2 regions of the Pseudoalteromonas sp. McH1-42 genome follow, and region 1 is predicted to be linked to the other one. Evidence: riboswitches for the same ligand, from Rfam matches in the RefSeq annotation. Region 1 holds a riboswitch; the other holds the start of a gene.
The links. Region 1 has a riboswitch for lysine ahead of lysC (lysine-sensitive aspartokinase 3). Riboswitches for the same ligand answer to the same signal wherever they lie in the genome.

Region 1 (9,732 bases):
TGTCGGCGGGTTGCTCGCTGAGTAAGTCAAAGCTTTCACCCTGTTCGTATAAGTCGGATGTTGCGATGATGGTATCTATACTCTCAACTAGCATCTTTCTTGGGATCACGTTGATCTTAAATGCCTTGAGGTTTGAGATGCGATGCTGACTGATCCCTTTATTAAAGCTGTTCATTTCCCGGCGCAGGCGATCTAAGTCTTCACGCAGACCTTTGATGGTTGCGGCGACTTCAGTGAGTGCTACCCGGGCCTGACGTTCAACTGCATCACGCTCATTATCTATGTTGTGATAGGCGCTGATGAGCTTAGCGTATTTGGTCGCATCGTCTGTCTCGTTGTCGAACTTAGTAATACCGGCGTTGTAGATGTGCAGGTAAGTATTGCGCACATTGACATCCAGGTTACGTAGTTCCTGACAGTCTTTGTTAAATTGATGGATCACTTCGGCCAGGTTGTCGAAGTCCAGCTTAATCTCAATCGGGTAAGGTGTTTGTTTGCCACTATATAAGTCAAGCGAATGATCGATGCGTTCAGACTTTACTTGCTTCAGGCGATCCGCCTGGCGCAGGATCAGATCTTGCTTGCTCTTGATAATAGAGCGGCGATCTGAAATTGACCCGGCATTACGTTGCACATCCTGTAAATAATCGTCTACCTGCTCGCGCTCAGCTTGTAGCTGTTCCTGTAATGCCTGCTGTGCTTCAGCCGACTGTGCCATGGTCTGAAATTGCTCAAAGCGCTTTAATGCCGCTTCGGTGGCCATTAGTTCATCGTAGAGTGCATCACGCTCTTGTTGTTTTTCGGCCACATTGGCAGATACTTCGCGCTGTTGTTTAAGTTCTAGCAGTGACTGTTGCAGTGCGTCCAGCTGCGCCTGTAGCTGGGTTTTGTTTTCGCCGCTTTGCATTTGCACCGGCGCCAGCTTTTTAAGCTTAATGGTGGCACCGGGCAGCTTAAGTTCACCGCCTTTGACTGCCGCAGATAATTGCGCAAGGAAGTCGCCAAAAGCGTCGTCATCACTGATCTCTACTTCGCCTTTCCCTGTAGTGGCAAAAGACAAAATATCTGGGTTCAGAATCCGAGAGATCTCTTCTACTTCTTTCAGTGACAGGTCTTCACGCATGCGGGTAAAGAGGTTGAATTCGAGGTTTTTCAACTGAAGTTTCAGACTCTTGACTTGCTTTTGCGTTTCGCCAATACGGTAGTCCAGTGTGTGGAGGCTCTGGCCTTGTGCACTGTTTATCGAGAACGACAGCTGTTCGTACTCTTTTTTCAGTAGCGTCAGGTTGGTTTTTAGCGTTGCATGGTTGGTGAGCTCGAACTCAGATTTGAGCGCGTGGTAGTCAGTAAACCATTGTTCTATCTGTGTTTGCTTTCGCTCAATATCACGCGACTGTTGCACATAGAGCTGCTGTTTTTCTTCAAACTCGCGTTTTTCCTGCTCAATATTCTCAAGTTGATCATTGAGTTCGCTAATCTGGCTCTGCTGATACTCATCGAACTCCACTATGGCTTTATCGAGCTTAGGTGCGTAGGCGGCAAGTTTGCCTTTGAGGGTCGCTTCGCCCTCAATCATTTGCTCCAGCGCGGCAATGGGTTCCTGCATGGACTCCAGGGCATTGAGCTCACGGCGAGAGCGGTTTACTTTATCAAACGCACGGCGCCACACTTCATAAAAGTCGACTTTGGAGTTGGACATATGACGCTCAAAGACTTTGAGCATAAAGCGTTTGACATCATGGGCACCCAGTTTATGCAGGTTCAGAATTCGGCGGAAGATCTCTTTGTATACCGCGGCATCCTGGACGTTGTTCAGCGGGATCATCTTGAGGTTGATGTCACCATCGTACGGCGTTGCTCCACCCGTCAGCAAGGCATTCAGTTCGGCCGCTTTAAGCTCAACGGGCTTAAAGCCTTTTTCCTGCAAGTGATTAAACAACTTGGTGTATTTAATGATGCTTTTTCCCTGGGTAAAGTCATCCAAGTTGAGTTTGCCGTTATAGCAAAAGAACTGGTGCGCATAACCGGCGATTTTGCCTAACCCCGCAACGCCGATGACGACGTCGCCATGAGGCAGATTCGCTTCTAGCAGAATGTAAGACTGATCACTTGAAAAGTAGAACTTGCGGGTTTCTTCCAGGTCGTGACCATCCCACTCGGTCAGGCGTAAATCATTGATAAGCGGGAATTGCAGCGCATTGATCACTGAACTCTTACCTGTGTTGTTTGGGGCACAGATAGAGGCACTTTTATTCAGCGGGATCACACACTTGGCATAGCCTGCGGTGTTGAGCAGGGCGAGTTTACTGAGACCATACAGCTTGTTCATACTTCTTCCTCAAGTGTGTCGTAGTTATCTTCGTTCACTTCCATCAACGCGTCGATATAGCGATATATCGGTGCCAGCAGCGAGAAACCTTGCTCTACTTCGCGAGCCAGGCCCAGGCGAACCATACGCAGGCACACGTCTTTGCGAAGATCGGACCCTGAGAAAATCTCAAGCTGATCAAACAGATGTTTATTAAGTTGAACCAGAGTCTGCATTAGCTCTAAATCCAGTACTTCGTCAAACAAAGCACGTAGCGGGTCTTTACCTTGGTTGGCAAAGTGCTCGATCAGGATAAAGACAGTCAGGGCAATGGCACGGGAGATCTTCCCCATGTTAGGTGTGCTTTCATCGCTGGCCAGATAATAGAAGCCACGACTGTCGTGTTGTAGGTCGTGGCCAAGGGCGCTGAACAGTGCCTGATACGACTCTATGTGTTGATCCAACTCTTGCCACTGTGTCGTGTCCTGCTCGCTGATATGATAGCCACTGACCAATTTCTTATTGATCGCCTGTAACTGACTGAGTTCGTCTAAATTAATGTGTGTCATGGTATGTACTAATTCTGGTTATCTGATTGCTTGTCCGTTGCACTGAACGGATAAAGTCGAATGCGGGTATTGGCGATTTGCATTGTCTGTTGTTGCTCGTCTTGGGCGATATCGAGTTCTGGATCGCTGATCAGCTTTTGGTACAGGAACAGCATTTCATCCGCTTCCAGTGCCGGATATTGATCACTCAAAAAGCTAAGCAAGGCGGTACGCTTTTTACCGGACCCTTTAAACGATTTACGCACGTCCGAATAATCCGGAATATTGGGGCTTTGATATGCAGGCACATCCTGCTGATCCGGCAATTGATATTCCTCGTGTTCGAACTCGCTAAGGCTGGCCATATAAGCCACCATATGACGTTGCTGACCCAGGCTGAAACGCTGTATGTCTGAGACAAAGTAGGGCTGCACCGGGCTGAGCATACGATCAACGCCATTTTTACGGACCAAGCCTAGGACTTTTGCCGCCTGGCGGGTAATGAGTGTGTTGCGTCTGAGTTCTTCGCGCAGTGGCATCAGCATATCGGCACTTTTACCTAAGCTCTCACGCCCGATCAGGTGCATATCGAGGATCCGGGTACGCAATTGCTCGAGCATTCGTTTGTCCTGTGCACCACGGCCAAGTTGTTCGATTTGCGCGATCTGTTCACTGATCTGATGCTCTATAGTCGTAAAGCAGGCTTGGAAGGGCCCGTGGATATCGACCATTTCCAGCATTGGCTCGATATATTCATCAAATGCTTCAATCACGGCGCGATAGCGTTTTTGCAAAGACAGATTACCTTGATCTGATTTGGCCTGTTCCACCAGGTTCATGATGGCGCTTTCATTATGATGATACAGCTTGACGATTTTGCGCACGCGCTCATCCATAATACGACTAAAACGACGCAGCTCACTGTGATCACCTTCATCGCCTGCCTGGGCCAAGCGTTCTCCCAGTCGTTGCAGATCTTTAACTAATACTGTGATTTCTTCAGCCAGGCCAAGGTGTTCTTCCTGTAATAAAAAACTAGCGAAGTCGGCCACGGCTCGGTTAATTTCGAGTTGCGATGATTTGGCCAGAGGAATAATTATTTCCTGGTTTAGTAACCGATTGGTTTCTCTATAAATACGTTCACTTGACCAGTTTGGGTTTTTCAATTTGATGATGTTTTGCACATCTTTTAGGCTGAAATCGGCCATCTTAAAGCGTTTAAAAAGCAGCTCCAGGACGCCCCAGTGTTCATTCAGCGTATTTAATACTTTTTTGGCTGGGATCATAGCTTTCCAGTGTGTATCAATTTTGTGACGGTATCAGGTAAGAAAATTGTCATAATGTGTAACTACTCATGGCACAGTGTGCTGCTAAGTGTTAGACTCCGCGCCGATTACGTTACTCTTCACAATTTTTACTTTTAATTACAGGTTGTTTACGCATATGGTCACGCCCATTATCCTAACCCTGATAGCGGTCGCTTTTGTGCTTATCGTTATAGAGGATATTATCCATGTAAACAAGGCCAAAACGACCCTTTTTTTTGGCACTTTATGTTGGATTATCCTATTTATCTCTCCGATCCATGGCGAAAGCTCAGAAACTATACAACATCGGCTCGATCACAACATTCTGGAAATCGCCACATTGTGGTTATTCCTGATGGCTGCGATGACCTTTGTTGCTTACCTTAATTCCAAAGGTTTTATACAAAACATTGTGCATCGTGTGATGCCAACTCAGATCAGCGAACGTAAAATGATGTTCCTGGTTGGCGGTTTTGCTTTCTTGTTTTCTTCGATTTCTGACAACATTACTGCGACACTTATTTCGCTCGCTGTGGTCATGTCACTCAAACTCGACCCGAAAAAGCTGATTAAGTATGCCACACTGATCATCTTTAGTGTTAACTCAGGCGGTGTATCGCTCATCACCGGTGATGTCACGACACTGATGATTTTCCTGGCTGGCAAGGTCACCATTCCCGATCTCCTGCTGCTGGTTGCGCCTTCGATTGTCAGTGTGTTGCTGCTGGCTACGCTGTTGTCCATTGGCATGAAAGATCAACTGGTATTCGAAAAGCAAGCGCTGCGTCGGATAGAGAAAACGGACATCACGATTGCCGTTATCTTTATGACTACCGTACTCACCACGCTGTACCTGAGCGTGCAATATCAAGTCCCACCTATGCTGACTTTCCTGTGTGGCCTGTCAGTGATGTTTTTGATGGCGCAGTTTCTGATGCGCAAGAAAGACGTCAACAAAAAGATCATCGATTATATTCGTGAGATAGAGTACGACACTTTGCTGTTTTTCGTCGGTGTATTGTTGCTGGTTGGGGCACTGAAAGAGGTGGGTGTCCTGAATATGTTTACCCAGTTGTATGAATTCATTGATCCTCAGTATGCCAGTTACCTCGTTGGCCTGATGAGTGCTGCGGTAGATAACGTACCTCTGACGGCTGCGTTGTTAAAGGCGGACATTGTCATGAGCCCTCAGCAGTGGCTGACTTTTACTTATGCAACGGGTGTCGGTGGCTCCATGCTGATTATCGGCTCTGCCGCGGGGATCATTGCCATGAGTAAAGTAAAAGCACTAACTTTTACTAGCTACTTAAGAATGAGCCTGTACTTGTTAATTGCCTATACGGCGGGCTATGCGGGCGCCTATTTTATGGGGCAATTTATTTAAACTTTGGTGACAGGGGCAATTTTGTGCTTGACACCTAGACGTCTAAAAGATACCTTTTTCAAGCCCGCTTAAAATGCGGGCTTTTATTTTGCCAGGATTCAGTTAAACCCTGGCAAAATAAACAGAAGAGGCGCGATGCTTAGGTAGCTGATGTGAGGTGACGATTACCCGTGACCATCAGTGAGGGAAGTACTCGCCGAGAAAAGTCAGGTTGCGTCAGCGTGATTTTTCGGTCCTTGAGGTTGAATCCTCGGGACTGTCACCGTTTTCAGGTGGAGAGCTTCTGGCAGAGGTCATTTCTTTATGGTTAGTCCATCCTATTGCCAAGTTCTCCTTATTGATGTTGATCGCCCAGTGTGATCCCAAGGAGATAAAATGAATTCCCAGTATGTCGTTGCTAAATTTGGTGGCACCAGTGTTGCAAACTTCGAAGCCATGCAGCGATGCGCCACGATAGTCCACGATGATCCGAATGTGCGTGTTGTGGCCGTGAGCGCGAGCGCCGGTGTGACGAATCACCTGGTAACTCTGACGCAGCAAAAAGTCGACGCAGAGGCACGCCAGGCACTGTTTCAGTCTGTTATGGATATTCAACAGAGTATTCTGGCACGTCTAACGCTCGATGCTGATCTGGAAGCGGGGTTTAATGCAACACGGAATGCCTTTCACGCACTTGCTCAATTACCTGCGCTGGATGCACAGCAGTGTGACGAAATGCTGAGTTTTGGAGAGCGCTTTTCATCTTATCTGTTTACTCAGGTACTGAGAGATTTAGGGGTCGCCTGCAGCCGATTTGATGTGCGACAGGTGCTTAAAACGGACCGCCAGTTTGGTAAGGCAGTGCCAGATATTGACGCAACACGTGAAGCCGCCGAGGCTCATTTAATCCCCTTATTGCAGGAGCAAGTGGTGGTCACGCAAGGGTTCATAGGCAGTGATAATCAGGGACAAACCACCACGTTGGGACGTGGCGGATCTGATTACAGTGCGGCGCTACTGGCTGAGGCAATTGCAGCACGCAGTGTACATATCTGGACGGATGTCGTAGGTATCTTCAGTACAGATCCGCGTTTGTGCCAAAAAGCGCAGCCAATTGCCCGGTTGAGCTTTGATGAAGCCGCAGAAATGGCAACCTTTGGTGCTAAAGTGCTACATCCTGCAACGATATTACCTGCCAGCCGCAGCGGAATATCAGTGTTTGTGGGCTCAAGTAAAGACCCGCATGCTGGTGGGACCTGGATTGAAAAGAACAACCGCTCGGAACCTGGGATCCGTGCAGTTACACAACGTAAGAACCAGATCCTCTTAACACTGAAGAGCCCGGAAATGCTACTTGCAAGTGGTTTTCTGGCACGTATATTCACCATTCTGAGTGCATATAATATTTCGGTTGATTTGGTAACCACTTCTGAGATTAGCGTCGCATTGACGCTGGACAATGCGCCAAATGCCGCACGCCCCGAGCTGGCGCAGGCTTGCCTGGATGAGCTGGGAGAGTTTTGTCAGGTCAGTGTCGAAAACAATTTGACACTGGTGGCTATGATAGGCTCTGAGATCCAGCTGCGTCATGGTGAAGCGAGTCTGATGCAGGTACTGGCAGATTTTAATATTCGCCTGATCTGTCACGGTGCAAGTCGCCATAATCTGTGCTTTTTGGTTGAGCAAACGGAATCGGATGCAGTCGTGCAGGCGATCCACAGCCGATTACTGGAAGCGGCATAATTCAGGGGTCTGGCAAGTCAGACTGGACACTTTATCACGAGCGGGTAATACTCGCTCTGATACCGAAATCAATTACTCACAGGTGTGTCCATGGAATATCAGGAAATTTATCAGTTCTGGTTTGTCGAATGTCAGGAACAGGATTGGTGGCAAAAGTCGATACAGTTCGACAATAAAATCACGACGCGGTTTGCCCACATACACCAGCAGGCTGTGGCCGGGGAATTGGCTGAATGGCGAAAGACTGCGGTGGGGGCGCTGTGTGAAATCATTGTACTCGATCAGTTTTCGCGCAATATGTTCCGCGACACGCCGGCAGCGTTTGCCAGTGATCCGCTGGCTTTGTGTTTAGCCCAGCACGCCGTTGAAAAAGGGTTTGATCAGCAACTAGAGAAAACCCAGCGCACCTTTTTGTATTTACCCTACATGCACAGTGAAAGTCTGAGCGTACATCAGCAGGCGGATGCCTTGTTTAAATCATTACCAAACTATGAGTTTGAGCTGGCGCATAAAAAAATCATTGAACAGTTTGGCCGTTACCCCCATCGCAATGCCATTTTAGGGCGTGAGTCGAGCGTTGAAGAATTGGCTTTTTTGAAAACCCCTGGTTCGAGTTTTTAAGCTTTGCTGAGCTGTGCTTTCGAGCTTGCTGTACCAGGTTAAGGCCGACAGGCCAGCTCTGTTCTGGGGGCATAACCCCTTGTCACTGTTGGCTGTTCCGATTTGCCCGAACTGACACTCGCAATTTGTTTACAAGTGCGTATAATCGCCAGTCTACAACAATAATTAACTTGGCATTCGATTATGGCTCAAGTGCGTGAAGGTTTTCAAAGCCGTCTGGGCTTTGTGTTAGCGGCAGCCGGTGCGGCAGTCGGACTTGGTAATATTTGGGGATTTCCCACTCAGGCAGCGAACCACGGTGGTGGCGCGTTTTTGCTGGTCTACTTTATCGTCATATTCTTACTGGCATTGCCTGCTTTGTATACGGAGTTGTATCTGGGTCATCAGGCGCAAGCCAACCCGGTGAAAGCGCTCAAGCAGGCGTGGCAGGAAAGGCAGCCTAAAATCGGTGCGTCTGCAGGTTACATCGGTCTTGCCGGTGCCATTGTTATGCTCAGTTTCTATTCTATTGTTGCTGGCTGGATGTTGGCGCATTCTCTTGAGCCGCTCGCACGTTTGACTGGCTGGGATGCCGCCAGTCAATTTTTGTCGGGCGATTCAACCTTACGGAACTTTATCTTTACCCCTTTGATGCTGCTGTTGACCGCTGCGATTATTTTGCAAGGGGTGAAATCCGGTATTGAGGCCTGGTCTCGCCGTTTAATGCCGCTATTGCTGCTGTTGCTTGTTGCCTTGATTGCTTACATGGGCACGTTAGAGGGCGCTGCCGCGGGTTTCAAAGCCTACCTAGTGCCAGACTTTAGCAAAATTGGTGATCCTGAATTAATCATTGCAGCGATGGGGCAGGCGTTTTTCTCTCTGTCTCTGGGCGTTGGCTGCATGATGATTTATGGCTCTTATCTGAAACCAAACGAAAACCTGCCAAAACTCACATTTAGTGTGGCGATGCTGGATACTGGCGTAGCATTTCTGGCTGGGCTATTGATCATCCCGGCTTTGTTTATCGCTCAGAACAACGGGGTTGAAGTTTTCCAAAATGGTAAACTGGTTGGCGAAGGTCGGCTTATCTTTGCGATTCTGCCAGAGTTATTTGCGACCATGGGCGAGATTGGTTTATTCGTCGGGTTGACTTTCTTTGTGCTGATGTCGATAGCGTCGCTGACTTCAACCATTTCATCCACCGAAATTCCGGTGTCATTTTTGGTCGAAAACCATGGCTTTAAACGCTCACAGGCAACCTGGATGGTGACTCTGGTGCTGTTCGTCTGTTCAGGCACCATTATCATGAATTTTGATTGGTTATTTGGTCTGGTCATACAGGTATTCACCCAATATCAGCTGCCATTGATGGGCCTGTTCTACTTTATTACTGTCGGTTGGATATGGCGTCGTGGTAACCAGCTTGCTCTGGAGTGCAGTGGAAAAATGTACTGGTTTGCCCAGTATGTGCGCTTTGTTTGCCCGGTGCTGATGACTGCCGTCTTTGCTAATGTAGCGTTCTTTAAGTAACAGTGGCAAATTGAGCTCTGAATAGCCCGGTATTGCCGGGCTTTTTTGTATTTAAACACATAGGGTTAGTGTTTTATTCAATCGAGTAATGACCAATTCAACCGCACGCTAGAAACAAATGCAACTTTGATCGCGATTAGTTGCTAAGCCGCTTCAATCTGTATATCTTGTGACGTTAATGTATCAATTTGATGAATCTTGTTTATCAAATTGATGTGTATTCATAGGAACAAGGATAAGATGGAAAACTGTGTAGTCAGCGGGAGGCTTCCCCCAAAAAGCCCTCAGGATCCGGTGATTAGTGAAATTAACTGGTTTATCAACAACATTTAT
Region 2 (22,044 bases), on a different contig from region 1:
TGCGTTATCAGCTGGACCATGAACAGGCGGTTGTCCAGCAGGCCCGGATCATGGTGCATTACTTCCACTCACGCTGCTTTATCGAGGAGCAGCAAATCTTTGCGTATGCTGACAAACTCAAGCGTCTGCCTGTCTGGATGATCCATAGTCGTCACGACTATGTCTGTCGTTTTGCGATGGCGCAGGCACTCGCGGAACAACTGAATGCACGGTTATTGATCCTCGAAGAAGTTGGGCACTGCGCCACAAATGCAGTATATTCCGAAGCCATACGTCGCGCCGCTGATCTGCTGCTGTGCAAGCTGGCACATTAGGGGCTTTATCAACTATCCGCAAACCATTGAGGTAACAGTGCAGGGATTAATTCAAAGAGTCAGTCAGGCCAGTGTGGTGGTCGAAGGTGAGTGTGTTGGTCAAATTGGCCAGGGGATCTTGGTATTACTCGGCGTGGAAAAGGCCGACGATCAAAAAAGCGCAGACAGCTTGCTACATAAAATCAGTAACTACCGTATTTTTACCGATGCACAGGGCAAAATGAATCTGAGTCTGAGAGACATAGAAGGAGAGTTGCTGGTGGTATCTCAATTTACGTTGGCAGCGGATACCAAAAAAGGCATGCGCCCGAGCTTTTCCTCTGCAGCGACGCCGACCCAGGCTGAGGCGCTTTACGAATATTTTGTGGCTCAGGCAAAGGCATCTGGGTTGCGTGTTGCGACCGGCCGCTTTGCCGCAGATATGCAGGTCAGTCTTTGCAATGATGGTCCTGTGACTTTTAATTTATCGGTGTAAACAGGTCTGCGCTTAGCGCGTCAGAGAAATAATGTGATTGGCGTAGTCCGGTACTTTGTGTACGAAGGGTTTTTTACCAAAGTTAGTAATAAGAAGATGTTCGAGCTGTTTTAGCTGTGAATCGTGCTCTGCAAGAAAATTGATATACAAGCGTCCCCCCTCGTTGAGAGTGGCACGAATTTGTGTGTAAAACTTGTGTTCGTACAAAAACCGGGGGGCGTCAAGCTGACTGAACAAATCCAGGATGATCCAGTCATAATGGCCGTTGTTCTCCAGTGCCTGATAGGCATCGCTGCAACTGACATTTGAGATGGGATCGCCACCAAAATAGCGCTTATAACAATGAATAATGTCAGGGTTATTGTCGATAGAGGTAATCTGACAATCCGGATAGCTGATGTGCAGATAATCTCGGATAGCACCTGCACCCAGCCCTAATTCTAGCACCTTGCCCGGGGCAGGGCATTTTTGCCACAGCGCTGCTAATATCTGCAAATGCGGAAAAAGCAGCCGCTCCGGATGATTGAGCTCAATCACGGATTGCAGTGTGTCGTTTATCAGTAACCAGCGTAAGGTTTTTTCCTGGCGTACCTGTATGCTGACTTTGCCATGCTTATGCCAATACAGCAGGTGCCCGAGTTGATGACTCTGGTGCACAAACTCGTTACTGATGGTGCCGGGTTCAGTTATAAAATCTTGCATAGTTACATCAGCATAGCTTGGCTTCACAGTTCTGCCACCGCGTTTCGTTGAATTTACATGACAAATTGACCAAATCTGGCCGATCATTCCCAGTTGCACACTTTTCTTGTAAGGTAAGGTCCATAAATTAGACAAAAGTTCCCCGCTAAAATGGGGGACCAGTTTGCACGAGCCGGGCACATCATCCCGCAGCGACAGGAAAAGCACAGGAGTCACCATGTTTCAAATAACAGCGCCACAGAGCAGTGAAGATTGGCAAGCGTATTATCAACTACGATGGCAGGTTTTGCGGGCACCCTGGGATCAGCCCAGAGGCAGCGAGCAGGATGATCTGGAGCAGGAAGCGGAGCATCGTTATATCAAAAATAACGAAGGTCAGGTGCTGGGTGTGGCACGCCTGCATTTTAACAATCAGCAACAAGCGCAGGTCCGTTATATGGCCGTTGATGAAGCGCACCGTGGTCATCATCTTGGTAGTCGATTACTGCATGAGCTGGAGAAAATTGCCTGGACGCAGAAGGCGGAAGAGCTGGTGCTGTTTGCCCGTGAACGTGCTTTAGCCTTTTATGAGCGTCACGGTTATCAGATGATTGAAAAAGCCCATCTGTCTTATGGCGATGTACAACATTGGAAAATGGTTAAGCAACGGCCCTCAGAGCCTGGCTGGTTCCGCCATCCACAGTGGACCCAGGTGTTACAGGATACCTGGCGAGAGTCGATCCCTATCAGTGATGCGATGGGGATCAAGGTTGAAAGTTACACCGACTGGCAGTTTTCAACCCGCGCAGATCTGAAAGCGAATCTGAACCTACATAATTCGATGTTTGCCGGATCGGTTTACAGCATGGCCACTTTAACCGGGTGGGGCGCGACGTATCTGGCGCTCAAAGAGCTGGCTCTGGAAGGCAATATTGTGTTGGCAGATGCTAATATTCAGTACCTTAAACCTTTAACCACGGCTCCCAGTGCCACAGTCACATTGGCTGATTGCAGTGGTGAACTGAATGCGCTCAACGAAGAGGGTAAAGCTAAGTATCGTGTGCCGGTGAACATCTACGACGGTGACGTGTTAGTTGCGAAGTTTGAAGGCCTGTTCGTGGTCATCAAATAATGCGCGGATGGCCTGCCTATGCAGGCCATCTTGGTTGTGCTTAGAGCAGATCGGTTACCGCAATACCCAAACCCAGCCGCTGAATGTGTGCGTTGTAGTCAATCAAGCTCTCGCCATAGCCATTAAAATACTGCACATAGCCTCGCACTCGTGAGGAGCCAAGCAAAGGAAACGACCAGTCGAGTTGCACTGCACCATGGTTGTCACTGTTGAAGTTGTTACGGGTCATAAAACCAAACTCATGGTCGCCGTGACGATAAGCACCACTGAGCTCAAAATAGCCCATGTACTTGTGAATATCCGGGTTATCATCTCCTTTTGCAGCCAATGGCTCGGGCTTGTCGTCCTCAGGTAGGCGGTACCAGGGTTTAAAACTAAACACGAAGCTTTCGTACTCCCAGATAAAGTTTGCATAGAGGCGGTTCCAGGAGCGAGAGTTAGGCTGGCTGCGGCCATTCGACTGGTGTGATGCGCCTAAAATGATGGCCATTTCATCGCCCCACAAAACATTGTCATCATCCAGGAAGTTGATCCAGAAGATCTCCGGTTCGTAATTGGTTTCACGGAATGGCGAGGAGATATCTTTGTTGTATAGCTGCCAATAGGACTGCAATGTGACCCCGACATACACCGCCTGATCTTTGTCTTTAAAATGGCGATAAAGGGGCACTTTCATCGATATTTGATATTTGACTTCCATGTGGTCGAGTGGCTCCCCTTCTTCTTCCTGAATGGCCTTTAAGCCATCAAATGGGCGAGAGTTGGGGTTTTTTACATAAGTCACGGGCAGAATGTAGTTGCGATTGTGCGGTGTCAGCACATTGCGGTTGTTTTCTGTGACCATTTCTCGTGCCATGCGGCGATCCAGTTTGCTGAGGCGTGTCTCTTGCAGCTTCTGACAGTAGAGTTTGAGCTGCTCAATCGTTTGTTGTTGATCACCCGCAATGATCTCATTCAGCACACATTGTTTTATCAACTCCAGATCGTCCTTCGCGTTTTGTTCATTGGCGAGCAGGGCAGAAGGGGTTAGTAAAGATAAAAAAGCGAGTATCCTGAGTTTCATAGGCAGTGCAGTCCTTAGTCAAAAGCAAATTATCATCATAGTATCATGGCAAAGAAAAAACTAAGAAGGGCAAAATTGTCAGCAATATATTTAGTCAAGGAGTGGTTGGTTGATTTTTGTTCAACTTGGCGTTAGGTTAATTAGGCACACTGCATAAAAGGAGATTGAAATGAAAATATCATTGAACAAAAAAAGTATTAAGCAACTGAGCAATAACCAACAACTGGGCCTGGCTCAGACACCGCATGTAGCTGGTGGTGCATCGGGCCATCCGGCTTGTGAATCACTAGGTTGTGATACCGCGGTGTTCCTTGGGTGTCCGACTGGTCGAGATTGTTATTCTGGACGCTTTGAGATCTGCATGCCAGATTAATACCAATTTCATTTAATACGTCTTCAATTTGACGGAGCAAATAGGCGCTATCTGTGTTAAAAATTTCTCATTTAGAATCTTTACCTAAGGTATAAGTTCGCAAATTTTTGCCTCACCTATATGGACGAAGGTGCCTCAGCGATAGCAGGGCGCGGGAGCGGCGTTATTGACTATATTTTCTCGCCTCAAAATGGGACGGTTAATTAAGCAAATTGGGATAAAAAGGCCGGCGGCAACTTAGGTTGCCGCCCCACCTTAGCAAGTGAGGATTTGCTCACCTACTCTCACGCATTCGTTACTTCATTCTGTCGTCATCTAATCTGGACCCCGACCAATTCGTATGAATCCACTATAGTTCATAGTAATTTGTGAAAAATTTATATAATTCAGTACCCTGGTTGACACTGGCTGAGGCAAAATGCAAGATCGCAATGGCATCCTGTGTCAAGGTGAGGCTATGCAGAGGCGTTTCCGATAAATACTGCTCCATGCGCAAAATTCGCGCAATGCATTCCCCTGCTTTGATGTGTTCACCGAGCTGTGCTTTATACTCCACCATGCCACCCATGGGCGCATAGAAGGTCAGGTAATCTTTCAGTGCACAGGCGTAGCGTTTGATGTTCTTTGGTTGATGGTTGCCATCTGTTATCACTTCTTTGTGTGTCAGGTAGCTGAGGATGCTGTTGGCATCATGCACGGCTTCATCCAGATCAATTTTTTCCTGTGAACCTAATTCGACAGTGAAGGCTTCAACGGGCACGGCTAAGTCTCGGCCTTGTGCCTTTAAGGCTGTGCTGAGTTGCCACCAAGGGCAGAAACTGGCTTCATCCATCGCACCGTCAAATTCATTGGGGATCAGCAGCACATGAGGAATGTCAAAATAGCGCGCGCTGTCTGTGGCGTATTCTGGGCAATATAAGTGCTTCGCCGAGATAGGGCCAGTATGCAGGTCCAGTACAATATCAGCCTGATGCGCCAGCTTCTGCAGTGTGAGTGCAATGCGCTTGCCAGTTGTTAGTGTATGTGCCGGCGCATCAAGCAACGCATCGGTTGCCTGACACAGTTGTTCGCGGAAGGTAGCGATAAGTGCCGCATCGGAAGCTTCACCGTGCTCAGCAAGGCAGCGCTGTACCTGATCACTGTGGTCATGGTACATGCGATTCCAGTTCATGCCGGTAATGGGATCAAATCGTCCCAGCGTAAACTCCCCCGATTTTTGATTACAGCCGATCGGGTTGGCATAGGGCACCAGAGTGATGTCACCCGCCAGAGTGAGGTGCTTTAATTGTTCAAGCAGTGCATAAATCACTGCATTGCCTTGTACCTCCGCGCCGTGCATATTGGCCTGAATGTAGACGCTCGGGCCTGTGCCATTACCTTGCAAACGGTAGACCGGGATAGTCAAAGGCAGGCCATTGGCGATTTCACCAACCTGAATATGTTGCTGTGTGATAGTGTTCATAGTTACCTCAGATAATAGTCGGCGGTTTCGCTGTGACGAATACAGGACAATTGGCCCTGAGTGAAAACGTACTCTGCGGGCAGCTCATGACACAGAAAGTACGGCATGCTTTCTGTGAAGCCATAAGCACCACACTGGTCAAACACCAGCCAGTCGCCATAGCCGAGATCGTCAGGCAAGTTTTGTGTACCAAGGTGATCCAGGGCTGTACATAATGGGCCATGCAAATGATACTGGCGCTGAGCAGTATCAGATGCACGTAGTGCCTGCGCTGGAAAGGCCTGGCTGGTCACGGCCGGTCGCAACAGGTGGTTGATGCCACCTGCAAGGATGAGCTGATGTTCGTCGTAATTGCATTTTTGTTCCACCACCGGGTTAAGGTAGTAGCCACACTGCGCCACGGCGTAGCGACCCAGCTCCATCCATAATTCCTGCACGCCCGCTTCGGCTTTAATTTTGGCCAGACTAGCGATGACTTGATCCCAATCGAGTGCCTGCTGGCCTGACTCGTAAGGCACCCCTAATCCGCCACCCAGATCTAAGATCCTCAGGGTCATACCCAGCTGCTGGCTCAGCTCAGTCAGTGGGGGCACCATTTGTTGCCACAGGCTGGCCAGCTTGGTGGCGTCGAGCATGTTACCCCATTGAAAAATATGCAGACCTGCAAAATCCAGTGCAGGGTAGTCACGTAAAGTCAGTTGCTGCCATTGGTCACAGCCGAGCCCAAATGGGGTCAGGCTGTCGCCGCCAAGTGGATTTTTGTCTCCTGCCGGCCAGCGCAGCTGCACGCGAAGTAGCACAGTTAGCGTCAGCTGATGCTGCTGTGCTGCGTCGTTCAGCCAGCGCACTTGATTCAGGCTTTCAGCAACAAAGGTGGTGACACCAGCATCGAGAAAATGCTGGATCTGGGCCGGGGACTTGGCCGGCCCGGTGTTGAGTACGCGTTCGGCCGCAATGTCCTGGGCCAATACCTGTGTGAGCTCTCCCCGGCTGGCAACGTCAAAGTTGAAGCCGGCTGTGTCCAGTGTTTTGAGGACACTGGATAACGGATTGGCTTTAACGGCATACCAGAGCTTGACCACGTTTTGGGTGGTCAGGTGATTAACATGTGCGCTCAGTGCATCCAGGTCGTAGACGAAAAATGGGATGTCCAGATCAGGGCACAGTGCAGTCAGTTGCTCACGCAGTGGCGTACTCAGTGTGGTCATTAGCGTAGTACCTCTTCGAGTTCTAACGACGCATCACTTTGTTCGTCACGGTATTTCACAATTAGTGCACAGGACATGCTCAGCCCCTGTGCTTTGGCCCAGTCACTGGATGCTGGACGCGACCCCGGAATCACAATGGCAAAAGGCGGAATGGCTTCCCCTTTTTCCAGGGTACGCTCATTCACACAGTCATACACTGGAATGCTGGCAGACAGGCGAACACCCGGTGCCAGCACTGCACCGCGTTTTACGACTACGCCTTCAACCAGCACACAGCCTGCACCAATGAACGCATCGTCTTCAACCACGACCGGGCTGGCACCGACTGGCTCTAATACGCCGCCAATCTGAACAGCAGCACTTAAATGCACATTTTTACCAATCTGGGCGCAAGACCCAACCAGTGCGTGGCTGTCGACCATAGTACCGGTATCAATGTATGCGCCAATGTTGACATAGGCTGGTGGCATAATGATAGTGCCAGAAGCAACATAAGCACCACGACGTACGCTGCTGCCTCCGGGCACCATACGGACGGCATCTTCGGCGGCAAAACCACGGGGAGCCAGATTGTCTTTGTCTACAAAACCACCCGGGTATTCGGTATTTTGACCCGCACGGAAAGCCGCTAAAATACCTTCTTTGACTTCGACATTAGCATGCCAGTTGCCGTGTTCGTCTTGGTTTGCAGCACGTTGTGAACCATTTTCTAAATTATCTAATAGTGTTGACCAGGTCATAGGGAGCCTCTTAATTCCAGGATAAAATCTGTTCGTTCGCAGCATTCAGTGCCGCATGATTGGTTAATTCCAGATGTGTGAGCGGTGGCCTCAGATGGGGCGTCGTCAGCGTGCCCTGTAAATGCATCAGTGTCTTTACCGGGATAGGGTTGGCAACGGCAAACAGGCTGCTGATGGCATCGGCCCAGGTGGTGAATAGGTTAGGGCTGGTGCCACTGAGCGCACGGCGGACAAATTCGGCAGTTTGGCTGGGCCAGGCATTCGATGCCACAGACACCAATCCGGCTGCGCCTGCCTGTGCAAAGTAAGGCAGCAATGCATCATCACCGCTGTATATCGCTAGGCTGGGTAAGGCGCGACGAAACGCTTCAAACGTGGCTATATCACCACTGGCTTCTTTGAGCGCCCACAGGTTGTCATGATGTGCCAGATTCGTCAGCACTTCAGGTGCAATGGCAACGGCGCTACGTCCTGGTACGTTGTAGATCATGCAGGGGACGTTTGCTGCACTGAGCAGCGTATCAAACCAATGGGTCTGACCAACAACACCGGGTTTGGCGTATAATGGGGAGCCGAGCAACAGCGCGTCGATCTTTTGGGTATTACAAAACTCGACCCACTCCAGCTGAGCAGCCAGATTGATGCCGCCGACGGCAACCATAATAGGTACCTGAGGCGCAAGTGCACAGACAAACTCAACGATTTTTTTCTGCTCGGGCAGAGTCAGGGCCAGGCCTTCTCCGGTACTGCCAAGCAGTAAAATACCATTGTTAGCCTCAACTTGCTGAGCAACGAGTTGCTGTAAACTGTGATAATCGACCTGATCGCACGCGTCAAAAGGCGTGACAAGGGCCGTCCATAACGGGTAGTCAGATAACTGATCAGATAACTGAATGTGTGATTTCATCTCTACCGAACTTCTTGCTGGTCCGGTAGTCAGGAAAGTGTCCTACTCCGAACCGTTTAAAATTCGAAGAGCAATGGACTTAAAAAGAATAGGCTGCTGGCCATATTGTTTCTAAGACCAGAAGCTCTCCACCAAATGTGTTGGTGACAGTCGCTGGGATTCAACCCAGTCGCCCGAAGCAGTACGCAAGCAAAGCGCAGTGCTTCTCGGCGTTAATTCCCCTCTTTGAGTTTCACGGGAGTTTGCTCTCCTCCACTCAAATACCTGAATAACGCACCTCTTCCAGCCCTAAGACGTCCACACTTTTTAGATGCATGGCCGTCTGGATAAAATAGGGTACGGGCGCATTGAAACATTTTGGCCGTCTGGGTGTCAAGTCACTCTCAGCAAAAGTTTGAAATTTAATCTAAACTGGGAAAGAGTCTGGCGCCTGGATGATCTGGCTGGTTTTTGGGAGGGATAATTTGGACAATCTGGTTACACGCTATCGCCTGAAGTACCTGGTCGCGCTGGTGATCATGTTGCTGGTGTTGACGATGACGACGGGCCTGACCTTGTATCTGCTGGAGCAGCAAAAGCAGGTTGCCAGAGTGATCAATGTTGCAGGTATGCAGCGCATGTTGTCGCAAAAGGCGGCATTGCATCTGGAGTATGTCATCATCATGCGCGAACACAATGTGACGGCAGATCGTCAGGCACTGAACAATGCGCTGCAGCTTATGCAAGCGAACCATGATTTTTTGCTCCTGCGCGATGGCGAGCAATACAAGCACCTGAATGCAGAGCTTTATCAATGGTATTTTGCGCAGCCGGGTGATTTGGACAAGCAACTAAGACAATATGTGGCGTTGTTGTCCGGGGTTGCCAATCAGCCTAATTTGGATCAGATCCAGGAGATCCATACCCGCTCTCAACTGTTGTTGCAGGACTTAGATCATGCGGTGTTGTTGTTTGAGCAGTTCACCAATGAAAAGCTTGAGAAACTGAGAAACCTGCAGCTGCTAATGTGGTTACTGGGGTTGGCTTTGCTGCTCGCTGAGATTAAGTGGATATTCTTCCCCATGGAACGCAGTATCACCAGCGCGATAGACCGCTTGCAGCAAACGCGTCTCAAAGCAGAACATGCTAATCAAAGTCGCGCCATGTTTCTGGCCCGTGCCAGTCATGAATTGCGGACACCCTTGCAGGCCGTGCTGGGGTATCTGCATTTGTATCAGGAATCACAGCGTGACAGCTACCTTGCCCAAGCGAATAAAGCGGCCCAGCAACTGAAGGCGCTGATCGCGTCTGTGGAGGACTACAATCGCTTGTCTGACGAACAGCAACCAGAGTTAAATTGTCACCCGGCCAGGCTGACCGATACCCTGGGTCAGCCTGTTGCTACTTATCGTCTGTTGGCCAGAGAGAAAGGCCTGGATTTTAGCTATCACTTTAGTAGCCATACCGAAAAAATATTTGCCTGTGATCATGAACGCCTGAGCTGGGTCATTGGTCAGCTACTCGATAATGCTGTTAAATTCACCGAGCAGGGCACGGTGAGGCTGTCCGCCCGCGTGGAGCCAGTCAATCCGGAAGAAGATGAGTTGAACTGGCGTTTTTACTGTGAAGTAGAAGACAGTGGCTCCGGATTTAACGTGGCGCAGATCAAAGCGTCTGCATCGGGGACTAGCCCGGACGGGCACCATTATCAGGGGCTGCAACTGGGGTTAGCGCGTTGTAACTTGTTGCTGGCGATTATGTCTGGTGAGTTGACTTTTTTACCCTGTGAACCGCATGGCACAAAAGCATCGCTGAGCTTGCCGCTGAAGCGACTCCCGGAGCCGGAGCCGGTAAGCGGACTGGCCCGCCATAAAGTGTTGTTGGTGGAAGACAATCAATTGAATGCCAAAATCATTGAAAAAATGTTGGATAACATGGAGCTAACCAGTATTCATGCGAGCCATGGTGGACAGGCCATAGAGGTACTGGCGCACCAGTCTTTTGATGTGATCCTGATGGATCTGAATATGCCGATTATGGATGGTTTTAAAGCCATTAAAGAGATCCGTCAGACGCTGATGTTGTCGACGCCAATTTTGGTACTGACTGCGAATACCTCAGAGCAGGCCATTAAATCGGCCGTGCAGCTTGGCGCGACCGATTATTTGTTTAAGCCTGTTGAAAAAGGGGCGCTGGAGCGCGCCCTGCACAAAATTCTGACCCTTAGCGACGCAACTTAATGTTGCCAACACCGACTTCGATGTCCAGGCTATGCTCACCCTGGCCATGATAGCGTAAGGTTTCACCGACCATGTTGCGTTCCGTTTCTGCGTTACCTGGCAAGTCGGATAGCTTGGTTTTGCCGACTCCGGAATCGAATCGCACACGTCGGAAGTCTTTGGCGTCTGTTTCTATCGTGACATTGCCGACTCCCACTTCGACATCGGCATCATTGTTTAATCCGAGTAGTTTGACATTGCCGACATCCACTTCGACATCCAGCTCCATCGACTCAGGGACTTTTACTGTCCAGTGTTGTTTTACATATTTACTGTTGAGGTGCAGGCTAAGCTCGTTGCCTGCCCGGTGGCTTGCCAGCTGCAAGTCTTCCAGTGCATCCGTCACTTTATCTATGTCATGCTCGACGGGTTCGAGTTCAATGGTGACCTCGATGGTTTTGCCTGAATGCGTGTGTGTTTCTAATTTACCAATCGGAAACTGGATCTCGAGCTCTGTGCTGTCGGCCAGTTCAAAAGAGTGTGTTAATGTGCGTGACTCTTTAGCCTGAGCGGTGGCACTTAGCACCAACAGTGCCGCAGTTATCAGTTTTTTTCTCATCCTGTTGTTCTTCCATTCTGTCGTATTGATATCTGTATGACGCGGGCTAAAACACAAAGGTTTAAAAGCGACGTAAAAAAGTCGCTTTATAAGTGCATCACTTGACCCGTTGAACGGTGAACCCTCGTTCAGCTAGCTGAGTAAGCAGTCCATGCTGCTGGGGTAAATGTAGCGCACCCACGGCGATAAAATGCGCTGATTTGGCCAACCTAGGTGTCAATGTCGCTACCCAGTTGTTATTACGCTGAATGAGCATGACTTGCTCGGCATGCTGACCATACTCGGAGTCATCAAAACTCAGTTTATAAAAGGTATTTAGTTTCTGATAATTGCCTTGTTTCCAGGCTGTTATCATTTGGGTGAAGTATTGCTCAAAGTCCTCAACTTGCTTCAGTGTATCGGCTATCATGGCGTCGTTTTGAGCGCCCAAAGTACTGAATAAGCCCAGTTGTTGCTCCAGGCTTTCCAATTCCATAATGGGCTTTTTGATGTGGGTGGCATACTCGATTATTTGCTTATCAATGCCATAATCTTCACTGAATCCCGCTTGTTGATATTCCAGTTGCAGAATGGTGAGCATAACAGACCAGGGCTGATAGCTTTCAAATAGCGCGATATCGATTTTGCGCTTAGAGAGGTAATCTTTCACTTGTTTATAGGTCACCGGAGACAGGCTGGTTTTCAGTGTACTCCCCGGTTTTTGCTGCATAAAAGGCAAGGTTTTGCGTTGTAGCTCCAGGGGGCTAATGGCTTCGGTATTGAGTTCGACGACCACTGTCTGGCTGCTTTTTATGGCGGCTTTTATACGCGGATCCAGGCCGTGCATTGCGCTATCTCCAACGTGCACAGTACCAAACAGATAAGACGTGATACCGTTTTTTTCTACACTCCATAGTGCAGGCTGCGCGATAGCACCCTGACTGAGGAGCAACAAAAAGAGTGCACAGATAAACTGTGTCAGACGAATAAAGTGAGGCATGGTTCCCTCCAAATGTTCAAAACTGGGCACATCATAATCAATTCCCGGAGTAAATCATAAAAATTTAATGTTGTGATGAGCAAGAATGAATCGTGTGGGAAAAAACGTTCACTTTAGTTTATTCCAGATAGGGAGTTAGATTTTGGTATTTTTTATCCTTTTTTTTGGTGTTATTTTGAATTTTATTTTGTTTTTGCGTGATTTGCTTAAGGAAATGAGCATAATTTTTAGGGTTGACTTGTCGGGGGCCTACGGGTTACTAATAGAAAAAGAGCACAACAGAGCGCTTAGCGCGTGTGCAAGGTATTCGTTTTTTCAGAAGAGCAGTGACATGTTAAAAACAGTTTCTCTACTAGTCGTGATTATCAACGTGGTGATTATTATTACCGCGGGGGCTGGTTAGTGCTGTTCGAAAAGTATTAGCAAAAAGCCCCCCGCACTGAAAAGTTCGGGGGGCTTTTTCGTTTTAGGGCCAAATTCAAAGACAAAGGGCAATGGGCAAAACAATGACAGGCGCACAATTGGTAATAGACATGTTAGTAAAACAAGGGGTGAGTTCAGTATTCGGGTATCCGGGTGGTGCCATCATGCCGATTTACGATGCGTTATACGGTGCGCCACTGAAGCATTACCTGACGCGTCACGAGCAAGGCGCCGGTTTCGCGGCGGTTGGCTACGCCAGAAGTACAGGCAAGCTGGGTGTGTGTTTTGCGACCTCAGGTCCGGGCGCAACCAATCTGGTAACGGCGCTGGCTGATGCCATGATGGACTCAGTGCCCTTGCTTGCGATCACCGGACAAGTGCCTACCGCAGCGATTGGCTCAGATGCTTTTCAGGAAGTCGATGTCTTGGGCATGTCGTTGTCTTGTACCAAGCACAGCTTTATGGTCGAGCGGGGTGAAGACCTGGCTGAGGTGTTGCAACAGGCCATGCACATTGCGCAGTCGGGCCGCCCCGGCCCAGTATTGGTTGATATCCCTAAAGACATCCAACAGGCACAGGTCCCTGTTCATGGCTGGCAGGCCGAAGCGCATCAGCCAACTCCGCTGTCGAGCTTTGAGTTGGACAAAGCTAACGAGTTGTTAGCTCAGGCGAAAAAGCCGGTTGCTTATGTGGGGGGCGGTGTTCACAGTGCAGATGCACAAGCTGAGTTGATGGCCTTTTTGCAGCGTACACAGATGCCTGCGGTGTCGACCTTGAAAGCATTGGGCAGTGTAAAACCTGATTATGCCTACGACCTGGGTATGTTGGGAATGCACGGTGGTCAGGCTGCCAATCTGGCAGTGCAAGAATGTGATTTGCTGGTTTGTATCGGTGCACGCTTTGACGATCGGGTAACTGGTAATCTGGCTAAGTTTGCCGCCGCGGCCAAAGTGATCCACCTGGATATTGACCCGGCCGAAGTTGGTAAGCGTAAACCTGCCGCGGCTTCACTGATCGCCGATTTGAAAGTTTCATTGCCTTTATTGCAGGGCGAATTGGCCCCGGCGCCGTGGCGTGCTCATATCAGCGCACTGGCTGAGCAGCACGCCTGGCGCTATGACTATCCCGGTGACAAAGTGTTTGCACCTTATTTACTCAATCGCCTGAGCCGCTTGATGCCGGATACTGGGGTGGTGTGTTGCGATGTGGGTCAGCACCAGATGTGGGTGGCACAACATATGCGCTTTAGTCACCCCAGTAACCATCTGAGCAGTGGGGGAGCCGGGACTATGGGGTTCGGTTTACCGGCTGCCATTGGTGCCCAGGTTGCCCGGCCTGATGACATGGTGATCACGGTCTCTGGCGATGGCTCCATCATGATGAATATTCAGGAGCTGGCAACCATACGACGTAATAATTTACCGGTCAAAATTGTCATTCTCGATAACCAACGTCTGGGTATGGTACGCCAGTGGCAGCAGCTCTTTTTCGATGGTCGCTACAGTGAGACTAATTTGTCAGACAACCCGGATTTTGTGCAACTGGCGGCTGTGTTTGGGATCCCGGGTCAGACCATCATCCGTGCTGATGAGGTCGATGGTGCAGTTGATGCACTACTGGCTTCCACAGGACCTTATATATTGCATGCCTGCATCGATGACAAAGAAAATGTCTGGCCATTGGTACCGCCAGGCGCGGCTAATCATGAAATGCTGACGCAAACGCAGCAGCAAAACTAAACTTATTTCCTTTGACGGAGCGAATACCATGAAACATCAACTCACCGTAGCGGTAAACAATCAAGCCATCGCAGTCGAGCGTTTTTTGCGCGTCGCCCGTCATCGCGGGTTTCGCCTGACACAACTAGAGCTCCAGGGCCACGAAGAGTTATTTCACGTCAAAATGACAGTAGATAGTGACAAACCTATCTATCTATTGACGTCACAATTAAATAAGCTTGTTGAAGTGCAATCAGTCGATCTGCACACACTACAGCAGGCAATATAATAAATAAGGTTTTAAATAATGACACAAACTTCACAATACATTTGGCACAACGGCGAATTGATCCCATATGAGCAAGCAACCACGCATGTGCTCAGTCACGCCATTCATTATGGTAGCTCCGTATTTGAAGGGATCCGCGCGTACGATACGCCAAAGGGTCCGGCTATTTTCCGTCTGAAGGATCACATTCAGCGTTTATTTGACTCGGCCAAAATCTATCGTATTGAGATCCCTTACACGCAGGAAGAGATCATGCAGGCGTGTAAAGACGCGGTGGCAAAGAATGGCTTCACTAATGCCTATCTGCGTCCATTTGCCTTTTTAGGCCACGTTGGTCTGGGTGTGCATCCAAAATCACACCGGGCCGAGGTCACTGTCGCAGCGATGGAGTGGGGCGCATATCTGGGAGAAGGTAGCCTGGAAAATGGCGTTGATGCATGTGTTTCCTCCTGGCAGCGTCTGGCACCGAATACCATGCCAACAGCAGCAAAAGCAGGTGGTAACTACTTGTCGTCTCAGCTGATCACCGCAGAAGCCAAGCGTCACGGTTATGTTGAAGGTATCGCACTGGATGTCAATGGTTATTTGAGTGAAGGGGCTGGTGAGAACCTCTTCGTGATCCGCAAGGGTATCATCTATACCCCGCCAACCACGGCGAGCATTCTGCCGGGTCTGACTCGTGACACCATTATGCACCTGGCCAAAGCGCGTGGTTATGAAGTCAGAGAAGAGCCAATCGCGCGTGAGGGTCTGTATCTGGCAGACGAGTTCTTTATGGTGGGTACCGCAGCTGAAGTGGTACCGGTGCGCAGTGTTGATCAGATCCAGGTGGGTGATGGTCAGCGCGGACCTATCACCGCAGAATTGCAGCAGGCTTACTTTGATCTGGTGAAAGGACAAAGTGAGGATCCGCAAGGCTGGCTGGATTACGTAAACGATTAAGGCCAGCACATTAACGCATACTTGCCGGGCTGACTGGTCCGGCATACATATTTTGGAATGAGGAAAGCCGTTGCCAGATGGGGCAGCGCAAACTGGAAAAGGGGTCAACATGGCAAAGTTACGCAGCAAAACAACCACTGAAGGCAGACAACAAGCAGGTGCCCGTGCATTATGGCGCGCCACCGGGATGACCGACAGTGATTTTCATAAGCCCATTGTGGCGGTGGTGAACTCGTATACCCAGTTTGTGCCCGGGCATGTGCACCTCAACCAACTCAGCGAATTGATGGCGGACGCTATCCGCGAAGCCGGCGGCGTGCCGCGCGAATTTAACACCATTGCCATTGATGATGGCATTGCAATGGGCCACGGCGGCATGTTGTATTCCTTGCCGTCGCGAGATTTGATTGCTGATTCTGTAGAATATATGGTCAATGCGCACTGTGCGGATGCCATGGTGTGTATTTCAAACTGCGATAAGATCACCCCGGGGATGCTGCTGGCGGCACTGCGGTTGAATATCCCGGTGATCTTTGTCTCTGGCGGACCAATGGAAGCGGGCAAAACGCGCCTGGCTGATATCGACATTAAACTGGACCTGGTCGATGCCATGGTCAAAGGAGCCGATCCCAGCGTCAGTGATGAAGACTCAGATAAAGTTGAGCGTTCAGCCTGTCCAACTTGTGGGTCTTGTTCCGGGATGTTCACGGCTAACTCAATGAATTGTTTATTGGAAGCGCTGGGACTGGCATTGCCGGGCAATGGCACCACGCTGGCCACGCATGCCGATCGCCGTTTCTTATATGAAGGCGCAGCAAAGCGTATCCTGGCGTTGTGTGATGAGTATTATGGGAAAGATAATGAGGCGGCACTGCCGCGTAACATTGCTAATCAGGCCGCGTTTACCAATGCGATGACCTTAGATATTGCAATGGGTGGCTCATCTAACACAGTATTGCACTTGCTCGCCGCTGCAATAGAAGGGGGAGTTGAGTTCGATATGGCTGACATCGACCGCTTATCTCGCACAACCCCCTTCTTATGTAAAGTGGCACCGGCAACGCCGCAATATCATATCGAAGATGTTCACCGGGCCGGTGGCATTATGGCTATCCTTAATGAACTGGCCAAAGCTGACAAACTCGATCTGGCGGTGGGTCATGTTGCAGGTGGCACGCTGGGTGAAGTTATCAAGCGTTGGGATGCGACCGATCCGGCCAATGAGCGTGCTCAAACTTTCTATCGTGCTGGTCCCGCAGGCATACGCACCACCCAGGCAATGAGTCAGGAATGTCGCTGGGACGAGCTGGATCTGGATCGCGAGGGTGGCTGTATTCGCAGTGTTGAACATGCATTTCGTCAGGATGGCGGGCTGGCGGTGTTGACCGGCAACCTGGCACTGGACGGGTGTATCGTTAAGAGTGCGGGGGTGGAAGATGACATGCTGTGCTTTGAAGGCACGGCTGTGGTGTTTGAATCTCAGGACGATGCCGTTGAAGGGATCCTGGGTGGCAAGGTGAAAAAGGGCAATGTCGTGGTGATCCGCTACGAAGGCCCAAAAGGTGGGCCAGGGATGCAGGAAATGCTGTATCCAACCAGTTATCTCAAATCTATGGGACTGGATAAAGACTGTGCTTTATTGACGGATGGTCGCTTCTCCGGCGGGACGTCTGGTTTGTCGATAGGCCATGCCTCTCCTGAAGCGGCCAGTGGGGGGGCGCTGGCACTGGTAGAAAATGGCGATATCATTCGCATTGATATTCCAGCACGCAGCATCGACGTCTTGCTGGATGCACAGCAACTCGAGGCACGCAAAGAGCAGCAGGCGGCCCGTGGCAAAATGGCTTATAAACCATTAGATCGTCAACGCTATGTCAGCCCGGCTTTGAAAGCTTACGCCTTATTAGCTACCAGTGCTGACAAAGGTGCAGTACGCGATTTTGAGAAGCTGGAGGCATTGAGTTAATCATGGTGGCAAAAGAGCTCGATTATTTTCGTGCTGTAGTGCAGGCCAATGTCTCGCCGCTGGTCCGGGAAACCGAGGTCAGCGAGCTGAGCGGGCTTTCAGCCCGGCTCGGACATCAGATCTGGCTCAAGCGCGAAGACCAACAACCCGTCTATTCATTCAAGCTGCGTGGGGCGTATAACAAACTGAGCAAGCTTCCTACTGGCAGTTTGGTCGTTACAGCATCCGCTGGTAATCATGCGCAGGGGGTGGCATTGAGCGCCGCACACCTGGGCCATCGCGCCATCATTGTGATGCCAGTCACGACACCTGAGATCAAAGTCAATGCAGTGCGTAATCAGGGAGGCGAAGTGGTGCTGCATGGTCATCACTTTGATGCCGCTCAGGAGTATGCGCAGTCTTTGTGTCAGTCACAAGGGGGTGTATTTGTGCCACCGTTCGATGATAAAGAGGTGATCATTGGTCAAGGCACCGTCGCACGAGAGCTGATGCAGCAACTTCATCATTTGGATGTGGTCTTTATTCCGGTGGGTGGGGGCGGTTTGCTGGCTGGGATGGCGGTTTATATCAAGTCTTTGCGTCCGGAGATCCGTGTGATTGGCGTGGAAGCGCAAGAAAGCGCCTGCCTGAAGGCTGCGATGGAAGCCGGGCGGCCGGTGGAGCTAGAGCGAGTCGGCAGCTTTGCAGATGGTGTGGCGGTGAAGCGCATTGGCAGTGAGACTTTTCGTCTTGCCGAGCAGTTCTGTGATGACGTGGTCACGGTCAGTGCAGATGAAATTTGTGCGGCGGTACAGGATATTTTCGTTGAAACCCGCGCTATCGCTGAGCCTTCCGGGGCACTGGCCACGGCCGGGCTTAAAAAGTGGTGTCAGGAGCGCGACGAGCGGGGCTTAACACTGGCTGCTGTGTTATCCGGTGCGAATCTGAATTTTGACCGCTTACGGTATATTGCTGAGCGTACGGCACTGGGTGCACGCAGTGAAGCCCTGCTGGGTGTGACCATAGAGGAATCCAAAGGCAGCTTTAAGCGCTTTTGTCACACTTTGTCTGGCCGGGCAATCACGGAGTTTAATTATCGTTACGCCGGTGGCGATACCGCACAGATCTTTGCAGGGGTCGGTTTACGTGGCGGTGAACAGGAGTTGCAGGAGCTTAAAACCAGCCTGAGTGAAGCGAATTACCAATTTACTGACTTGTCCGACAACGAATTGGCTAAGCTACATATCCGCTATATGGTTGGTGGCAAGCCGCCGGTAGCACTGAGTGAGCGGTTATTTCGCTTCGAGTTTCCAGAGTATCCCGGCGCTTTAGCGCGCTTTTTAGAGACCTTAGGGAGTAACTGGAACATTACCTTGTTTCACTATCGTAATCATGGTGCCGCGCAGGGGAATGTGCTGGCGGCGTTTGAACTGGGCGCACAAGACAGCGCCCGGTTTGATGAGCATTTGCAGCGTCTGGGTTATCAGTACCAGGAAGAGACCGACAATCCGTGTTTCAGGCAGTACCTTCAGCATGACATGATGCAGGCGGATCGCCGCGTCAGCTAGTTTTGCATTCCGTCCGGCGCCTTCTATAGTTGTAACAGGGCAGGCTCCGGGCGCGTATCACAATGAGTTATCATCACTTTGTATTGGCCATAGCGCTGTGGTGGAGCAGTGCGCTTAGCGCATTGGAAGAGGTGACACTACAACTCAAATGGACCCATCAGTTTCAATTTGCCGGTTATTATATGGCCCTCAACAAAGGTTTTTATCGCCAGCAGGGGTTAAACGTTAAAATCGTGCCTGCCGATCCGGATAACCCGGATGAGCAATTTAAAGTGTTGTCAGGTCAGGCGCAATTTGGCGTGACCCACTCAGGTATTTTACAACAACGCTTGCAGGGCAAGCCTTTGGTGGCCCTGGCCGCTATCTTCCAGTCTTCTCCTTATTGCTGGATGGTACGTGCAGATAGTGATATCTATGTTCCCAAAGATTTTGCGGGGAAAAAGATCAGCCACCTTGGAAGAATTGAGGGGGCTGAACTGGTGGTGATGCTGGAGCGGGCGGGGATAGACGTCCCGCAGTTACCCTTGTATGCCGGGCTGGAACCGATTAAAGACTTTGTTGCCGGGCGCTTTGATGCCTTGCAGGTCTATATTTCCAATGAGCCTTTTAAGCTGGCACAGCAGGGCACAGCCACCCGGCAGATCTGCCCTAAGCACTTTGGTCTGAACGTCTATGCGGACATTTTATTTACCTCGGAAGATGTCCTGAATTATCGCCCGCAAACGGTTGCCCGCTTTCGCCGTGCCTCCTTACAGGGCTGGCGCTATGCCATGAGTAACCCCGATGAAGCGCTGGCGGTCACTAAAGCTGAGTATGCAACCACCAAGAGCATTTCTGCGCTGGCAAACGAGGCCGATAAGCTGATGCCCTTTATCAAAGCGCCAGGCATTGCACTGGGTGCCATGTCTCAGGCTCGCTGGTTGTGGATTGCTCAGCTTTATCGGCTCGATCTTGCTGACTTTCATGAACAAAAACATCAGTTTCTTTATACCGAACCGGATCAGGAAGAAGATAGCTGGTCTTGGATGTTGACCCTTGCAGCGATAGTGGGTGTGATCTGTGTGCCCATGTACATACATTTGATCTTCTTTCGTCATCGGCGTTTTACTTTAAAATAACCGCCTGTACTTTGCGAGATGGGCGCAAGCGCATACAATGAGCGCCCTTTAGTTAGTTCGGTATCGGTGGCCAGCATGCACAGTTCCTTTTCCTCTCAGTTTTTAGCCCTGGATGCGTTGCTCACAGACACGCGTCGCTACTGGCAATTACTGGCATTCGATCATACCGACATTCCCTGGCCTGAACTGGAAGAGGCGTTGTTGTCATTGAGTGATGAGGACGTGACGGCACTGGATCGGGATCCTGAGTCACTGATAGCGTTTCTTACACCTTATATTCCAGTATTACACACGCTCCCAACGCTGACGGCGCTGGCATTGGAGGTCGCGAGTCGACCTGAGTTTCCGTTTTGGCTCAGTAACGGTATCAAGGGCCGTAAGTTGACTCAGTTACAGGACTTCGTTGCGCAGGTATATCAGCCAAAGCTGCCAGTGCTGGAGTGGTGCGCAGGTAAAGGACACCTGGGCAGGTTGCTGGCGTATCTGGGCGCAGAGCATGTTGACAGTGTTGAGCTACAGGCGGCCTTATGCCAGCAAGGTCAGCACAGTGCCGAGCAACAAAAGTTGGCCATGACCTTTCATTGTGCCGATGTACTTACTGATCCGATTGCACAGTATTTTCGACCACGACAGCAGGCCGTTGCACTGCATGCCTGCGGTCGATTGCATCAGACCTTTATGGAGCAGGCGAGCGCTGCACAGTGCGAGCAGATCAGCCTGTCACCCTGCTGTTATCATCTGTTTACTGAGCCCACCTACCAGCCGATGAGTGACGTTGCAGCGCACAGTGCTTTGGATTTGTCACACAGTGACATGAAACTGGCGTTGCAGGAGACGGTTACTGCGCCAGGAAGAGTCGCGAAAGTACGTAAACGAGAGGTCCAGTGGCGGCTAGCCTTTGATGCGCTGCGCCGTGATGTGACTGGCGATACTCAGTACCTCAGTGTGCCCTCCGTGAACAAGGCGATTTTTTCCGGACCGTTTGTTGATTTCTGTCACTGGGCAGCTGAGCAAAAGCAGTTAGACTTACCGGCACACTTTGATGCTGACTATTACCTGGCACAAGGGCGTGCACGTCAGCGTATCACTGAGCGCATCGAGCTGGTGCGCCATGCCTTTCGTCGCGCCATAGAAGTGTGGCTGGTGCTCGACAGGGTGTTATATCTTGAACAGGCTGGGTATGATGTCAGCCTCTCGGAGTTTTGTCATAAATCACTGACGCCAAGAAATATCTTGATCCAGGCTACACGGTGTCAATCAGCAAAATAAGGAAAAACCATGTGCCAGTCTGACAGCCAGCTGCAACATCTGCTCAATAATAATCGCCAGTGGGCGAAACAGACTCAGACCAATAATCCGGAGTTTTTTGCCAAATTATCCATGCAGCAGAATCCCAATTATCTCTGGATTGGCTGCTCGGACTCCCGGGTGCCGGCCAACCAGATTGTTGATTTGATGCCGGGAGACTTGTTTGTCCACCGCAATGTGGCCAACGTGGTGGTGCATACCGATCATAACTGTTTGTCTGTGATGCAGTACGCCATTGAGGTGCTGAAAGTTGAACATGTACTGGTCGTGGGTCACTACGGCTGTGGTGGGGTACGTGCTGCTTTGGAAGATGCCCGTTTGGGTTTGATTGATAACTGGCTACGCCATGTCGGCGATGTCAAAGAGATGCATCAGGCGATGCTCAGTGAAATACACCCTGACCAACGCTGTGATGCATTATGTGAGCTGAATGTGATAGAGCAGGTCAGAAACGTCTGTCGAACCAATGTGGTGCAGGATGCCTGGGCGCGGGGCCAAAAGTTAACCATTCACGGTTGGGTGTATGGTCTGGCGGATGGCTTGCTCAAAGAGCTGAATACTCAGATAGAGCAGGAAGAGCAA

Region 2: it holds a riboswitch for lysine, as region 1 does, so the genes downstream of both, dapA (4-hydroxy-tetrahydrodipicolinate synthase) here and lysC (lysine-sensitive aspartokinase 3) in region 1, are expected to answer to the same signal.

Annotation. Positions count from the first base shown of each region.
Region 1 covers NZ_JAKRFU010000030.1:450-10,181, forward strand. Annotated here, with positions in the region: gene MHN31_RS21185 (ATPase) at 1-2,329, opposite strand, end outside; gene MHN31_RS21190 (hypothetical protein) at 2,326-2,877, opposite strand; gene MHN31_RS21195 (hypothetical protein) at 2,886-4,142, opposite strand; gene nhaD (sodium:proton antiporter NhaD) at 4,300-5,547, shown strand; lysine riboswitch at 5,665-5,838, shown strand; gene lysC (lysine-sensitive aspartokinase 3) at 5,923-7,269, shown strand; gene MHN31_RS21210 (DUF924 family protein) at 7,360-7,890, shown strand; gene MHN31_RS21215 (sodium-dependent transporter) at 8,074-9,399, shown strand; gene MHN31_RS21220 (hypothetical protein) at 9,640-9,732, shown strand, end outside.
Region 2 covers NZ_JAKRFU010000013.1:166,396-188,439, reverse strand. Annotated here, with positions in the region: gene MHN31_RS13630 (alpha/beta fold hydrolase) at 1-314, shown strand, start outside; gene dtd (D-aminoacyl-tRNA deacylase) at 352-789, shown strand; gene MHN31_RS13620 (methyltransferase) at 802-1,491, opposite strand; gene MHN31_RS13615 (bifunctional GNAT family N-acetyltransferase/hotdog fold thioesterase) at 1,709-2,602, shown strand; gene MHN31_RS13610 (phospholipase A) at 2,643-3,665, opposite strand; gene MHN31_RS13605 (hypothetical protein) at 3,835-4,038, shown strand; gene MHN31_RS13600 (succinylglutamate desuccinylase/aspartoacylase family protein) at 4,388-5,500, opposite strand; gene MHN31_RS13595 (PLP-dependent decarboxylase) at 5,503-6,708, opposite strand; gene MHN31_RS13590 (2,3,4,5-tetrahydropyridine-2,6-dicarboxylate N-succinyltransferase) at 6,708-7,448, opposite strand; gene dapA (4-hydroxy-tetrahydrodipicolinate synthase) at 7,459-8,355, opposite strand; lysine riboswitch at 8,469-8,645, opposite strand; gene MHN31_RS13580 (response regulator) at 8,820-10,574, shown strand; gene MHN31_RS13575 (hypothetical protein) at 10,558-11,172, opposite strand; gene MHN31_RS13570 (TraB/GumN family protein) at 11,270-12,151, opposite strand; gene ilvG (acetolactate synthase 2 catalytic subunit) at 12,658-14,313, shown strand; gene ilvM (acetolactate synthase 2 small subunit) at 14,342-14,581, shown strand; gene MHN31_RS13555 (branched-chain amino acid transaminase) at 14,600-15,523, shown strand; gene ilvD (dihydroxy-acid dehydratase) at 15,633-17,489, shown strand; gene ilvA (threonine ammonia-lyase, biosynthetic) at 17,492-19,036, shown strand; gene MHN31_RS13540 (ABC transporter substrate-binding protein) at 19,099-20,154, shown strand; gene MHN31_RS13535 (methyltransferase) at 20,230-21,423, shown strand; gene can (carbonate dehydratase) at 21,433-22,044, shown strand, end outside.